Regions from separate parts of the Pseudomonas synxantha genome, predicted to be linked through region 2. Evidence: predicted binding sites of a transcription regulator. Region 2 holds the regulator's gene; the other holds the start of a gene.

Region 1 (6,851 bases), 2.3 Mb from region 2:
ACCGTGGCGCGCACCACCCGGTTGAACTTGAGCTGCAGGCGACGCTTTTGCGGTTCGGCCAGCGGCACCGCCGTGCGCACCTTGCGTACCAGCTCCGGGCCGTCGCGCAGCAGGAAAAACAGCAGGTACAACATAATGAAAAAGCTCACCAGGAAATCAAACGTGCCCTGGCCGAAGCTGAACGCCTGGGAGGCAAAGAACTGACTGCCCTGCATCGCGCCCTTGACCACTTTTTCCCGCAGCCCTTCCAGGTTGCCCATGCCGAAGCGGTCGAGCAGGTGTTGGAAGTACGGAGGCAGGAAATGCTTGAATTGCTCGATATAACCGGCCACATCCAGCTTGCCACTCTCAACGTTTTTGTACAGCGTGGCCCCCTCTTGCACCAGCAACGCACTGGTAATGATCACCGGCAGAATCGCGATCACCAGGCACACCATCAAAGTGGTCAAGGAGGTCAGGTTGCGGTTCCAGCCAAGCCGTTGTTGCAGGCGGCGTTGCATGGGGGCAAAGATAATGCCGAGGATTACTGCCCAGAACACCGCGCCGTAGAACGGCAGCAATATCCAGATAAAAGCGATGGTTACCAGGGCCAGCAGCAACAACAGGGTCTTGAATTGCAGGTTGGTTTGATTCATGTCCGATCCATGTCAAAAAAGCAGAGGGCCGGTGTCGGCCCTGTTGCTTAGTCCGCGGCGATACCTGGGAGTGCCCTTGTTTATCGAACAAGCATAGACCGCCTTGTTTAGACTTGGATCAATGAACCGCGCCCGCCCCTGTACTACCCTCGCGGCTTTTTGCGACCCACACCCATGCCACCTATCATTGCCCCCGAACTGCTCGCTCCTGCCGGCACACTGAAGAACATGCGCTACGCCTTCGCCTACGGCGCCGATGCGGTCTATGCCGGCCAGCCGCGCTACAGCCTGCGGGTGCGCAACAACGAGTTCGACCATGCCAACCTGGCCCTGGGTATCCGGGAAGCCCATGACCAGGGCAAGCGCTTCTACGTGGTGGTGAACATCGCGCCGCACAACGCCAAGCTCAAGACCTTCCTCAAGGACCTGGCGCCTGTGATCGCCATGGGCCCGGATGCACTGATCATGTCCGACCCGGGACTGATCATGCTGGTGCGCCAGCACTTTGCGCAGATGCCGATTCACCTGTCGGTGCAGGCCAATACGGTGAACTGGGCCAGCGTGGCGTTCTGGCAGCAACAAGGGATTTGCCGGGTGATCCTGTCGCGGGAGCTGTCCCTGGAAGAGATCGATGAAATCCGCCAGCACGTACCGGCCATGGAGCTGGAAGTGTTCGTACATGGCGCCTTGTGCATGGCCTATTCCGGACGTTGCCTGCTGTCGGGCTACATGAACAAGCGCGACGCCAACCAAGGCACCTGCACCAACGCCTGCCGCTGGAAATACCAGGCCACGCCCGCGGTGGAGAATGCGACCGGCGATATCGTCCAGCAATATCAGCCCACGCTGGGGATCGGCACGCCAACCGAGCACGTATTCCTGCTGCAGGAAGCCAATCGCCCCGATGAATCAATGCCTGCCTTCGAAGACGAACATGGCACCTACATCATGAACGCCAAGGACTTGCGCGCGGTGCAGCATGTGGAGCGCCTGACGCAGATGGGCGTGCACTCGTTGAAGATCGAAGGCCGCACCAAATCCCACTTCTATTGCGCACGCACCACCCAGGTGTACCGCCAGGCCATCGATGACGCGGTGGCCGGACGCGCCTTTGATCGCAGCTTGATGACCAACCTTGAGTCCCTGGCCCAGCGCGGCTACACCGAAGGTTTCCTGCGCCGTCATGTACATGATGAATACCAGAACTACCAGAACGGCAGCTCGGTGTCCGAGCGACAGCAGTTTGTCGGTGAGTTGACCGGCGAGCGTCGTGGCGAGTTGGCAGAGGTCAAGGTGAAGAATCGTTTTGCCGTTGGCGATCACTTGGAATTAATGACGCCGGCCGGCAACTTTCACTTTGACCTGGCCACCTTGCGCAACGCCAAGGATGAAGCCATTGAGGTGGCACCGGGGGACGGGCACACCGTGTATGTGCCCTTGCCGGCCGAGATGGACCTGCGTTTTGGCCTGCTGATGCGCGACCTGTGAAGGGTCAGATCCTGAACTGACCGACCAACTGCCCCAGGCGCTGGCCCAGATCTGCCAAGCTGCGGGAGGTCTGGGCACCCAGTTGGGTTTCATCCGCCACGCTGTCCACCGCCACGGCAATCTGATGCACGCTGCGGTTGATCTCTTCAGCCACGGCGGTTTGCTCCTCGGCAGCGCTGGCGATCTGCGCATTCATCGAGTTGATTGTGCCGATCAACTGGGCCATGGTGTCCAGGGACGCCCCGGCCTGGTTGGCCTGGGCCGAGGTGCCATCGCCGGCATCGCTGGAGCGGCGCATTGCGTCCACGGCTGCCTCGGTGCCTTTTTGCAGGCGGTCGATCATGCCCTGGATTTCCTGGGTGCTGGTCTGGGTGCGGCTGGCCAGGGCGCGTACTTCATCGGCGACCACGGCAAACCCGCGCCCGGCCTCCCCGGCCCGTGCGGCTTCAATGGCAGCATTGAGCGCCAGCAAGTTGGTTTGTTCGGCGATGGAGCGGATCACGCTGAGCACACTGACAATCGACGACACATCCTGCTGCAGGCTGTCCAGGGACACGCCACTGCTGCGGATATCGTTCACCAGCGCATGGATCTGCGCGATGCTGCCGTCCACCACACGTTTGGCGGCCTGGCCTTCGGCGTCGGTCTGTTGCGCGGCGACAGCGGCGCCTTGGGCACTGCGCGCCACTTCATGGGCAGCGGACGACATCTGGTTGATCGCGGTGGCCACTTGGTCGGTCTCGTGGCGCTGGCGTTCCATGGCTTGCTCGGAACGCTGGGCCTGGTCGGATACCTGGCTGACCAGTCCGGTGAGCTGGGCGGTCATTTCGGTTATCTGGCGCACCAACCCATGGATTTTATCGACAAAGCGATTGAACGCACCGGCCAGGTCGCCCAGCTCATCCTGGCTGGTAATCGCCAGGCGGCGGGTCAGGTCGCCTTCGCCAGCAGCGATGTCGTCGAGATTGGCCTTCATCAGGCTCAGTGGACGCAGGATGGTATTGGCCACCAGCATGCCCACGGCGGCGATTACCAACAGCAATATAACGGCGACGCCGAGGATGCTCAGCAGCACGCCTTCCATGCGTTTCTCCACCTTGGCTTCGACCACCGCCACCTGGGCCTCGATACCGTCCAGGTTCACCGAAGTACCGATGACCATGTCCCACTTGGGCAGGTATTCGGTATAGCCGAGCTTGGGCACCAGTTCGGTCTGGCCGGGCTGGGTCGAGCTGTATTGCAGGTAGTGGGTACCGTCCTTGCCGACTTTAACCAGGTCGCGATTGACGTAGACGCCGTTGGGGTCGCGGTTGTCCTTGAAGCTTTTGCCCACGCCGTCCGGGCTGTTGCCCTTGAACAGGCGGATGGTCTCGGAGTCGTAGCCGAAGAAATAGCCGTCCTTGCCGTAGCTGGTATTGGAGAGCAACTTGACCACCTGCGCCCGCGCCGCGGTGTCGCCGGGGGCTGCCGCATCGTAAAGCGGCTTGATGGTGGTCATGGCCACTTCGACATAACCTTGCAGCGTGGCCTTGGCGTCGTTGAGCAAGCGCTGGCGGGTTTCATCCACTTCGTTGCGCGCCTGGCCCTGGAGAATCCACACGGTGGTCAGGCTGATGACCACGGCAAACAACAATACAGGCACTACGGCAAGGGCCAGGACTTTGGCCTTCAAACTCAGACGCATGGCTTTTCTCTCTTGTTAGTGGCGACTTGAGAGGTTAACGGCCAGGTGCGTGATTTCTGTAGGCGCGAGCTTACTCGCGAAGCACCTGAGAACTCTGCGGGGTTTCAGGTTGTTCGCATTATCGTTGGGGTTTTTCGCGAGCTCGCTCCTACAGGGAATTCATCAGAGCGTCATCGCGGCCAGCCACCCAAACACCAGCAGCGGAATGTTGTAGTGCAGGAAGGTCGGCACCACGGTGTCCCAGATATGGTGGTGCTGGCCATCGACATTCAGGCCGGAGGTGGGCCCGAGGGTGGAATCCGACGCAGGCGAGCCCGCATCGCCCAGCGCACCGGCGGTGCCGACAATGCACACGATGGCCAACGGGCTGAAGCCCAGTTGCACACACAACGGCACGAAAATCGCGGCAAGGATCGGCACCGTGGAAAACGACGAGCCGATGCCCATGGTCACCAGCAGCCCCACCAGCAGCATCAGCAACGCCCCTACCCCACGGCTATGGCCGATAAACGCCGCCGAGGCTTCTACCAGCGAGCGCACGTCACCGGTGGCTTTGAGCACTTCGGCAAAGCCCGACGAGGCGATCATGATGAAACCGATCATCGCCATCATCTTCATGCCTTCAGTGAAGAGGTCATCGGTGTCGCGCCAGCGCACGATGCCCGATACCGAGAAGATCAGGAATCCGGCCAGGGCGCCGATGATCATCGAGTCCAGCCACAGCTGGATGATGAACGCCGAGGCAATCGCCAGGCCGGCCACCAGCAGGGTCAGCGGGTTGTACTGCACCGCCACTTGCTCGACACGCTCGATTTTTTCCAGGTCATACACGCGCTTCTTGCGGTAGCTGATAAACACTGCCACCAGCAGGCCGACCACCATGCCCAGTGCCGGCAGGCCCATGGCGTGGGTGACGTTGACCTGGCTGATATCCACCCCGCTCTTGGCTACGTTGGCCAGCAGGATCTGGTTGAGGAAAATATTGCCGAAACCCACCGGCAGGAACATGTACGGCGTGATCAGGCCGAACGTCATCACGCAGGCGATCAGGCGGCGGTCCAGTTGCAGCTTGGTCAGCACATAAAGCAGCGGCGGCACCAGCAGCGGGATAAACGCAATATGGATCGGCAGGATGTTCTGCGAAGCAATCGCCACCACCCACAACAGGCCGATCAACAACCATTTGACGTGGCTGCCACCGCTGGCTTCCTGGCGATCAACCAGCAGCAAGGCTTTGTCCGCCAGCGCGTGGGCCAAGCCGGACTTGGCAATTGCCACCGCGAAAGCACCAAGCAATGCGTAGGACAAAGCCACGGTTGCGCCGCCACCTAAACCGCCGTTGAAGGCTTTGAGCGTGGCGTCGATCCCCAGGCCACCCGTCAAGCCGCCCACCAGGGCGCCAACAATAATGGCGATGACCACATGCACGCGGGACAGGCTGAGTACCAGCATGGTGCCGACCGCGGCGATGACTGCGTTAATCATGGTTACCTCAAGCAAAAACAAAAAAGACAGGCATGCCCGCGCACGGCCCATGGGAACAGCTGCCGGCGTGCAGGCTTGAAAGAGGTCCTATTAGAGGGCGCGCACTTTGCAGCAGGCAGGCGCGCATGTCAAAAAGCGGCGCCGTTTTTGAAGTTTAAATTGATCGTTTGAATAAAGAACCATGCGTGTCGGCCGATAAGCTGTTTCCATGTGCTTTCAGGTAAGGATGTCCCGATGTCGCTCAGGCAGCTCTCCATTCAATGGAAAATCACCCTGCTCGCGGGCCTGTGCCTGCTGGGGATCGTGACCCTGCTGGTGGGTCTGTCGCTGTATCGCATGGCGCAGAGCTCGGAGCAGGTCAAGGCCTCCAGCATGCAGATGCTGGACGAAGCCGCCCAGGCGCGCATCGAGGCCCAAGGTGAAGTACAGGCGCTGGGCATTCGCCAGCAGTTCATGGATGCCTACCAGTACGGTCACGGCTTTTCCCGCCAGGTACTGTTTCTGCGCGAGCAGGCAGAGAAACGCTTTCTCGATGCCTTCGACACCCGTGAGGACCTGACCCGCCAGGTCAAGGCCGCGCTGCAAGCCAACCCCGACCTGTTGGGTTTGTCCCTGGTGTTCGAAGCCAATGCGCTGGACGGCAAGGACGAGTTGTTCGCCAACCAGCAGGAACTGGGCAGTAATGACAAAGGCCGATTCGCCTTGTACTGGTCGCAGCCGACGCCGGGGAAGATCACTTCGATGGCACTGCCCGAAAGCGACATGACCGACACGTCCGTCAGCCCCAGCGGCGAAAAAGCCAACGCCTGGTTCACCTGCCCGCGCACCACGCTCAAGCCGTGTGTGATCGAACCCTACTTTTATGTGATCGACGGCCAGAACGTGCTGATGACCAGCATCGTGTTCCCGCTGATGGTCAATGGCAAAGTCATCGCCTCACTGTCGGTGGACATCAACCTCAACAGCCTGCAGGCCGTGAGCCAACAGGCCAGCCAGAAGCTGTACGACGGCCAGACCCAGGTCAGCATCCTCAGCCCGACCGGTTTGCTTGCCGGTTATAGTCCGGATGCCAGTAAGCTCAGCCAGCGCCTGGCTCAGGTTGATACGGCCAGCGGCGCGCAGTTGGTCAGCGCCTTGGCCAGCAGTACTCAAACCCACAGCCTGCGTGCCGGTCATCAGCTCAAGGTGCTGGCGCCCTTTGCGCCGATCCCTGGGGGCAAGCCGTGGGGCGTGTTGCTGGATGTACCGGAAAAAGTCCTGGTGGCGCCCGCCGAGGCGTTGAAAACCCAGCTGGACGCTGACAATGCCAAAGGCACCCTGCTGGAGCTCGGCCTGGGTCTGCTGGCCGCTGTGGTAGGCCTGATACTGGTGTGGCTGATGGCGCGCAGCGTGACCCGGCCGATCCTCGGCGTGGCACACATGCTTGAAGATATCGCCAGCGGCGAAGGTGACCTGACCCGGCGCCTGGCCTATGACAAGCAGGACGAACTGGGCCAGTTGGCCGGCTGGTTCAACCGCTTCCTCGACAAGCTGCAACCGATCATTGCCGAGGTCAAACG
Region 2 (6,851 bases):
CCCGGCAAGCAGATGGCCATCGACGCCGACCTCAATGCCGGCCTGATCGACCAGAACCAGGCCAAGACCCGCCGCCTGGAAGTGGCCCAGGAGGCCGAGTTCTACGGCTCCATGGACGGTGCCAGTAAGTTCGTGCGCGGTGACGCCATCGCCGGCCTGTTGATTCTGTTTATCAACCTGATCGGCGGCATGGCGGTCGGCATCTTCCAGCACGGCATGACCTTCGGCGATGCCGGCAAGGTCTACGCCTTGCTGACCATCGGTGACGGTTTAGTGGCGCAATTGCCATCACTGTTGTTATCCACAGCGGCGGCCATCATGGTGACCCGTGCTTCGGGCTCCGAAGACATGGGCAAGCAGATCAGCCGGCAGATGTTCGCGTCGCCCAAGGCCTTGGCCGTGGCGGCGGGCATCATGGCGATCATGGGCATCGTGCCGGGCATGCCCCACGTGTCGTTCCTGACCATGGCCGCCTTGGCCGGTGGCGGTGCCTACCTGTTCTGGAAAAAACAGAACCAGGTCAAGGTCCAGGCCCTGCAGGAGGTTGCACGCCAACAGGAACTGCTGCCATCCCCAGCCCGCGCCCAGGAAACCAAGGAGTTGGGTTGGGACGACGTGACCCCGATCGACATGATCGGCCTGGAAGTCGGCTACCGCCTGATCCCGCTGGTGGATCGCAACCAAGGCGGGCAATTGCTGGCGCGGATCAAGGGCGTGCGCAAGAAGCTGTCCCAGGACCTGGGCTTTTTGATGCCCACCGTGCATATCCGCGACAACCTCGACCTGGCCCCCAGTGCCTACCGCCTGACCCTGATGGGTGTGATCCTCGCCGAAGCCGAGATCTACCCGGACCGCGAACTGGCGATCAACCCCGGCCAGGTGTTCGGTACCCTCAACGGCATCACCGCCAAAGATCCGGCTTTTGGCCTGGAAGCGGTGTGGATCGAAGTCAGCCAGCGCAGCCAGGCGCAGTCCCTGGGTTACACCGTGGTCGATGCCAGTACGGTGGTCGCCACCCACCTCAACCAGATTCTCTACAAACACTCCCACGAGCTGATCGGCCATGAGGAAGTCCAGCAATTGATGGGCCTGCTGGCCAAGTCGTCGCCGAAACTGGCCGAAGAGCTGGTGCCGGGCGTGCTGACGCTGTCGCAATTGCTCAAGGTGTTGCAGGCGCTGCTGGCCGAACAGGTGCCGGTGCGCGACATTCGCAGCATTGCCGAGGCCATCGCCAACAATGCCGCCAAGAGTCAAGATACTGCCGCGCTGGTGGCGGCGGTGCGCGTCGGATTGTCCCGTGCAATCGTGCAAAGCATTGTAGGCATTGAGTCTGAGCTGCCTGTTATCACCTTGGAGCCAAGGTTGGAACAAATATTGCTCAATAGTATTCAGAAGGCCGGTCAGGGCCAGGAAGAAGGTGTTTTGCTGGAGCCAAGCATGGCTGAAAAGCTGCAGCGTTCGTTGATCGATGCCGCGCAGCGCCAGGAAATGCAGGGCAACCCGGTCATTCTTTTGGTGGCCGGTCCGGTTCGGGCGATGTTGTCGCGGTTTGGACGCTTGGCTGTACCGAATTTGCACGTGTTGGCTTACCAGGAAATTCCTGACAATAAGCAAGTGACTATCGTCGCGACAGTAGGGCCCAATGGCTGAGGTAGTGGGTTATGCAAGTTAAGCGTTTTTTCGCCGCCGATATGCGTCAGGCCATGAAACTGGTCCGTGATGAGCTGGGCGCCGACGCCGCGATTATCGGTAACCGTCGGATTGCCGGCGGTGTCGAGCTGACGGCTGCGCTGGATTACACGCCCCAGGCCCTGGCCCCGCGTGTGCCGAACATGGAACTCGAAGACGAGTTGCGCAAGACTGCCTCGCGCATTGTGTCGGCCCAGGCTGAACTGAGCATGCGTGGCGACAGCGACGCCAGCACCAATCGCCAATTGTTCGCCGGCCTGCCGTTGACGGCTGCCGAGCCGCTGGTAGAACCGACGTTCGTCGAGCCACCGCGTCCAGCTGCGCCAGCCCCGGCCGCCGCTGTCGACCAACGTGTGTTCGACTCGATGCGCTTTGAACTCAACGGCCTGCGCGAATTGCTCGAAGTGCAGCTGGGCTCGCTGGCCTGGACGCAACTGCAAGGCAGCAAGCCGCAACAGGCCAACCTCTGGCGTCGCCTGCAACGCATCGGCCTGTCCGGCCCGTTGTCCCGCGATTTGCTGGCCTTGACCGCCGAAGTCGAAGAACCCCGCCAGGCCTGGCGCATGCTGCTGGCGCACTTGGCACGCATGATCGCTACGCCGGAAATCGAACCTCTGGAAGAGGGCGGTGTGATTGCCATGGTCGGCCCCGCCGGCATGGGCAAGACCACCACCCTGGCCAAGCTGGCCGCCCGTTATGTGCTCAAGTACGGCGCACAGAATATCGCTCTGGTGAGCATGGACAGCTACCGCATCGGCGCCCAGGAGCAGCTCAAGACCCTGGGGCGCATCCTCAATGTGCCGGTGACCCACGTCGACCCGGGCCAGTCCCTGGCCAATGCCCTCGACCCGCTGCTGCGCAAGCGCGTGGTGCTGATCGATACCGCCGGCCTGCAAGCCAGCGATCCGGCGCTGCGCATGCAACTCGAAAGCCTGGCCGGGCGTGGCATCAAGTCGAAAAATTACCTGGTGCTTGCAACCACCAGCCAGAAACAGGTTCTTACCGCTGCTTACCACAGTTACAAGCGTTGCGGCCTGGCCGGTTGCATCCTCACCAAACTCGATGAAACTGCGAGCCTGGGCGAAGTGTTGAGCCTGGCCATCAGCCATGAATTACCGGTCGCCTACCTGACCGACGGGCCGCGGATCCCGGATGATCTGCATCTGCCGCGCCGTCATCAGTTGGTCAGCCGTGCCGTAAGTGTGCAAATGCAAGAAGAGCCTAGCGAGGAAGCGATGGCCGATATGTTCGCCGACCTTTACCACCACCCGGCTAAACGGGTCGGTTAAGGCAGGATGAACACCGTGAAATGTACCTACATCGATGGTCTGCAAGCGATTCACGCGGCCAAGCCATGTAGCCTGCGTCTAAGCAAGACAAGGTAAAGAAATAAAATGGGCAGCATGCATCCCGTACAGGTGATCGCGGTGACCGGCGGCAAAGGTGGCGTCGGCAAAACTAACGTGTCAGTGAATTTGTCCCTGGCCCTGGCAGAGCTTGGCCGTCGCGTCATGCTGCTGGATGCTGACCTGGGCTTGGCGAACGTGGACGTTCTGCTGGGGCTGACACCCAAACATACCCTTGCCGATGTGATCGAGGGCCGCTGTGAGCTGCGCGATGTGCTGCTCCAGGGTCCCGGTGGCATCCGCATCGTGCCGGCTGCCTCGGGCACCCAGAGCATGGTGCACCTGAGCCCCGCGCAGCATGCCGGGCTGATCCAGGCGTTCAGCGATATCGGCGACAACCTCGATGTGCTGGTGATCGACACTGCCGCCGGGATCGGCGAGTCGGTGGTCAGCTTCGTGCGCGCAGCGCAAGAAGTGCTGCTGGTGGTGTGCGACGAGCCCACTTCGATCACCGATGCCTACGCGTTGATCAAACTGCTTAACCGCGACTACGGCATGAACCGCTTCCGCGTGCTGGCCAACATGGCCCAAAGCCCGCAGGAAGGGCGCAACCTGTTCGCCAAGTTGACCAAGGTCACGGACCGCTTCCTCGATGTGGCTTTACAATACGTTGGCGCAGTTCCTTACGACGAGTGTGTGCGCAAGGCCGTGCAAAAGCAGCGTGCGGTCTACGAAGCGTTCCCTCGTTCCAAGTGCGCACTGGCGTTCAAGGCCATTGCCCAGAAGGTCGATACCTGGCCGTTGCCCGCCAACCCCCGGGGGCATCTGGAATTTTTCGTCGAGCGTTTGGTGCATCAGACGAGCGCAGGACCGGTGCTATGACATCCAGCGGCTACAACCTTTACAAAAAGTCGGCACGTGACAGCCAGGGCGAATTGATCGAGCGTTACGCGCCCCTGGTCAAGCGCATTGCCTATCACCTGTTGGCGCGCCTGCCGGCCAGTGTGCAGGTCGAGGACTTGATCCAGGCCGGCATGATCGGCCTGCTCGAAGTGTCGACCAAATACGACGCGAGCAAGGGTGCGAGTTTCGAGACGTATGCGGGCATCCGTATCCGTGGCGCGATGCTCGATGAAGTGCGTAAAGGGGATTGGGCGCCGCGTTCGGTACACCGCAATACGCGCATGGTCAGTGATGCAATTCGTGCAATTGAAGCAAAAACCGGTCGTGACGCTAAAGATCATGAAGTTGCGGCCGAACTCCAATTGAGTCTCGACGATTATTACGGGATTTTGAACGATACCTTGGGCAGCCGCCTGTTCAGTTTCGACGACCTGCTGCAGGACGGCGAACACGAAGGGCTGCACGAGGACGGCGCGAGTGCACATCTCGAACCGTCTCGCGACCTGGAAGACGAACGTTTCCAGAGCGCGTTGGCGGACGCGATTGCCAATTTGCCGGAGCGTGAGCGCCTGGTACTGGCGCTGTACTACGACGAAGAGCTGAACCTCAAGGAAATCGGTGAGGTGCTGGGGGTCAGCGAATCGCGTGTCAGCCAGTTGCATAGCCAGTGCGCGGCCCGCTTGCGGGGGCGATTGGGAGAGTGGCGCGCGCGCTGACAGGCAGTGTGGGGACACTGCAGACGCTACCGTGAAGCCGCAAGGTTCGCGGGCTCGTACCGTGGTGCCCTGGGCAGTCCTTTTTGTGTAACGCCTGTTGATTGAAATGGCGCGTCCAGGTGCTGGGCGCGTTTAAGACTGCTTGGAGGTCGAATTGGACAAGAACATGAAAATCCTCATCGTTGATGACTTCTCAACGATGCGGCGGATCATAAAAAACCTGTTGCGTGACCTTGGGTTCACCAACACGGTCGAGGCGGATGATGGCATCACGGCGATTCCGATCCTCAACAGCGGAAGCATCGATTTTCTGGTAACCGACTGGAACATGCCGGGCATGACCGGTATCGATCTGCTGCGCCATGTACGTGCCGATGAAAAACTGCGCAGCCTGCCTGTGCTGATGGTGACCGCTGAAGCCAAGCGTGAACAGATCATCGAAGCCGCCCAAGCCGGGGTCAACGGCTACGTGGTCAAGCCATTCACTGCACTGGCCTTGAAAGAGAAGATTGAAAAAATCTTCGAACGCATCGGTCATTGATGCTGCCACGGGGGAGCTATGGAGCATAACGAATCATCGCAGGCCGACTTCGAGTCGACCCTGAAAAAACATGCTCACCGCTTGGTCGACAGCCTGGAAAAAGGCCAGTTCGCCGATGCGGTGCAGTTGATCCATGAGCTTAACCAGACCCGTGATCGCGGCCTGTACCAGGAAGTGGGCAAGCTCACACGCGAGCTGCACAGTGCGATCGTCAATTTTCAGATTGACCCGCGCATGCCCCAGGCCGAAGAGATTTCGCAAATCACCGACGCTACCGAACGCCTGTCCTATGTGGTCAGGCTGACCGAGGCGGCGGCCAACCGCACCATGGACCTGGTGGAAAACGCCACGCCGCTGGTCAACGGCATGACCAGCGAAGCCCAGGCCTTGAGCGTTGACTGGGGCCGCTTCATGCGCCGCGAAGTGGGGGCTGAAGAGTTTCGGGAATTGGCCCGTCGGGTCGAGGGTTTCCTGTCGCGCAGCGAACAGGAAAACCGCACGGTGGCCAGCAACCTCAACGACATCCTGCTGGCCCAGGATTACCAGGACCTCACCGGCCAGGTGATCAAGCGCGTGACCCAGTTGGTCACCGAAGTGGAAAGCAACTTGCTCAAATTGGTGCTGATGGCCGGCCAGGTCGACCGTTTTGCCGGCATCGAGCATGACCGCGAAGCGATCCTCTCGGAAAAAGATCCACAAAAACATCTCGCCAAGGGTGAAGGTCCGCAGATTCATGCCGATAAACGTGAAGACGTTATGTCAGGTCAGGATGACGTAGATGACCTGTTATCCAGTTTAGGCTTCTAAGGAGCACACCCATGAGCTTCGGCGCCGATGAAGAAATCCTTCAGGATTTCCTTGTAGAGGCCGGCGAAATTTTAGAGCAACTGTCCGAGCAACTGGTCGAGCTGGAAAGCCGACCGGATGATGCGAACCTGCTCAATGCAATTTTTCGCGGTTTTCACACTGTAAAAGGGGGCGCCGGCTTCCTCCAGCTCCATGAGCTGGTGGAGTGCTGTCACATCGCCGAGAACGTGTTCGACATCCTGCGCAAGGGTGAGCGGCAGGTCGACTCGGAACTGATGGACGTGATTCTAGAAGCACTGGATGCGGTCAACGGCATGTTCAGTGAAGTGCGCGAACGTGCGCCGATCACGGCGGCCACTCCGGAACTGTTGGCGGCCCTGGCGCGCCTGGCGGAACCGGCCGCGGCTGCGCCGGTAGCACAAGCTGAGCCGGAACCAGTGGTGGAGGCCGAGGCGGATGTGACCGACAGCGAGTTCGAACAGCTGCTCGATTCGCTCAATGCGGTCAAGGCCGAAGCCGAAGCCCCGGCGGCGCCTGTCGCCACGCCGACCAGCGAAGACATTACCGACGCAGAGTTTGAATCCCTGCTTGACCAGTTGCATGGCAAGGGTCAGTTCGCGGCCGATGCCGTGGCACCCGCTGCGCCAGAAGCACCGGCTGCCAGCGCCAGCACCGACATTACCGATGATGAATTCGAGGCACTGCTCGACCAGCTGCATGGTAAAGGCACGTTTGTAGCCGAAGCCCTGCCGGAAGTCGCCGCCACTGCTGCCACTGCCACTGCCGCCGCAGCTCCAGCGGCTCCAGCGGCCAGCAGCGCCGCACCGGCCGGCGACGGACTGATCTCCG

The links. Region 2 encodes FliA, which starts transcription of late flagellar genes. Its sites were predicted from a motif close to CTAAAGTTTNNNNNNNNNNNGCCGNTAA; they were not measured.
Region 1: a site for FliA is predicted at 3,842-3,869, ahead of BLU48_RS32800 (methyl-accepting chemotaxis protein). Genes of this name have one in related genera too.

What each region holds. Positions count from the first base shown of each region.
Region 1 is NZ_LT629786.1:3,123,738-3,130,588, forward strand. It holds gene BLU48_RS14470 (AI-2E family transporter) at 1-635, opposite strand, end outside; gene trhP (prephenate-dependent tRNA uridine(34) hydroxylase TrhP) at 810-2,123, shown strand; gene BLU48_RS32800 (methyl-accepting chemotaxis protein) at 2,128-3,807, opposite strand; gene BLU48_RS14485 (Na+/H+ antiporter family protein) at 3,970-5,289, opposite strand; gene BLU48_RS32805 (methyl-accepting chemotaxis protein) at 5,527-6,851, shown strand, end outside.
Region 2 is NZ_LT629786.1:867,673-874,523, forward strand. It holds gene flhA (flagellar biosynthesis protein FlhA) at 1-1,650, shown strand, start outside; gene flhF (flagellar biosynthesis protein FlhF) at 1,662-2,978, shown strand; gene fleN (flagellar synthesis regulator FleN) at 3,084-3,917, shown strand; gene fliA (RNA polymerase sigma factor FliA) at 3,914-4,654, shown strand; gene BLU48_RS04190 (chemotaxis response regulator CheY) at 4,821-5,195, shown strand; gene BLU48_RS04195 (protein phosphatase CheZ) at 5,214-6,002, shown strand; gene BLU48_RS04200 (chemotaxis protein CheA) at 6,014-6,851, shown strand, end outside.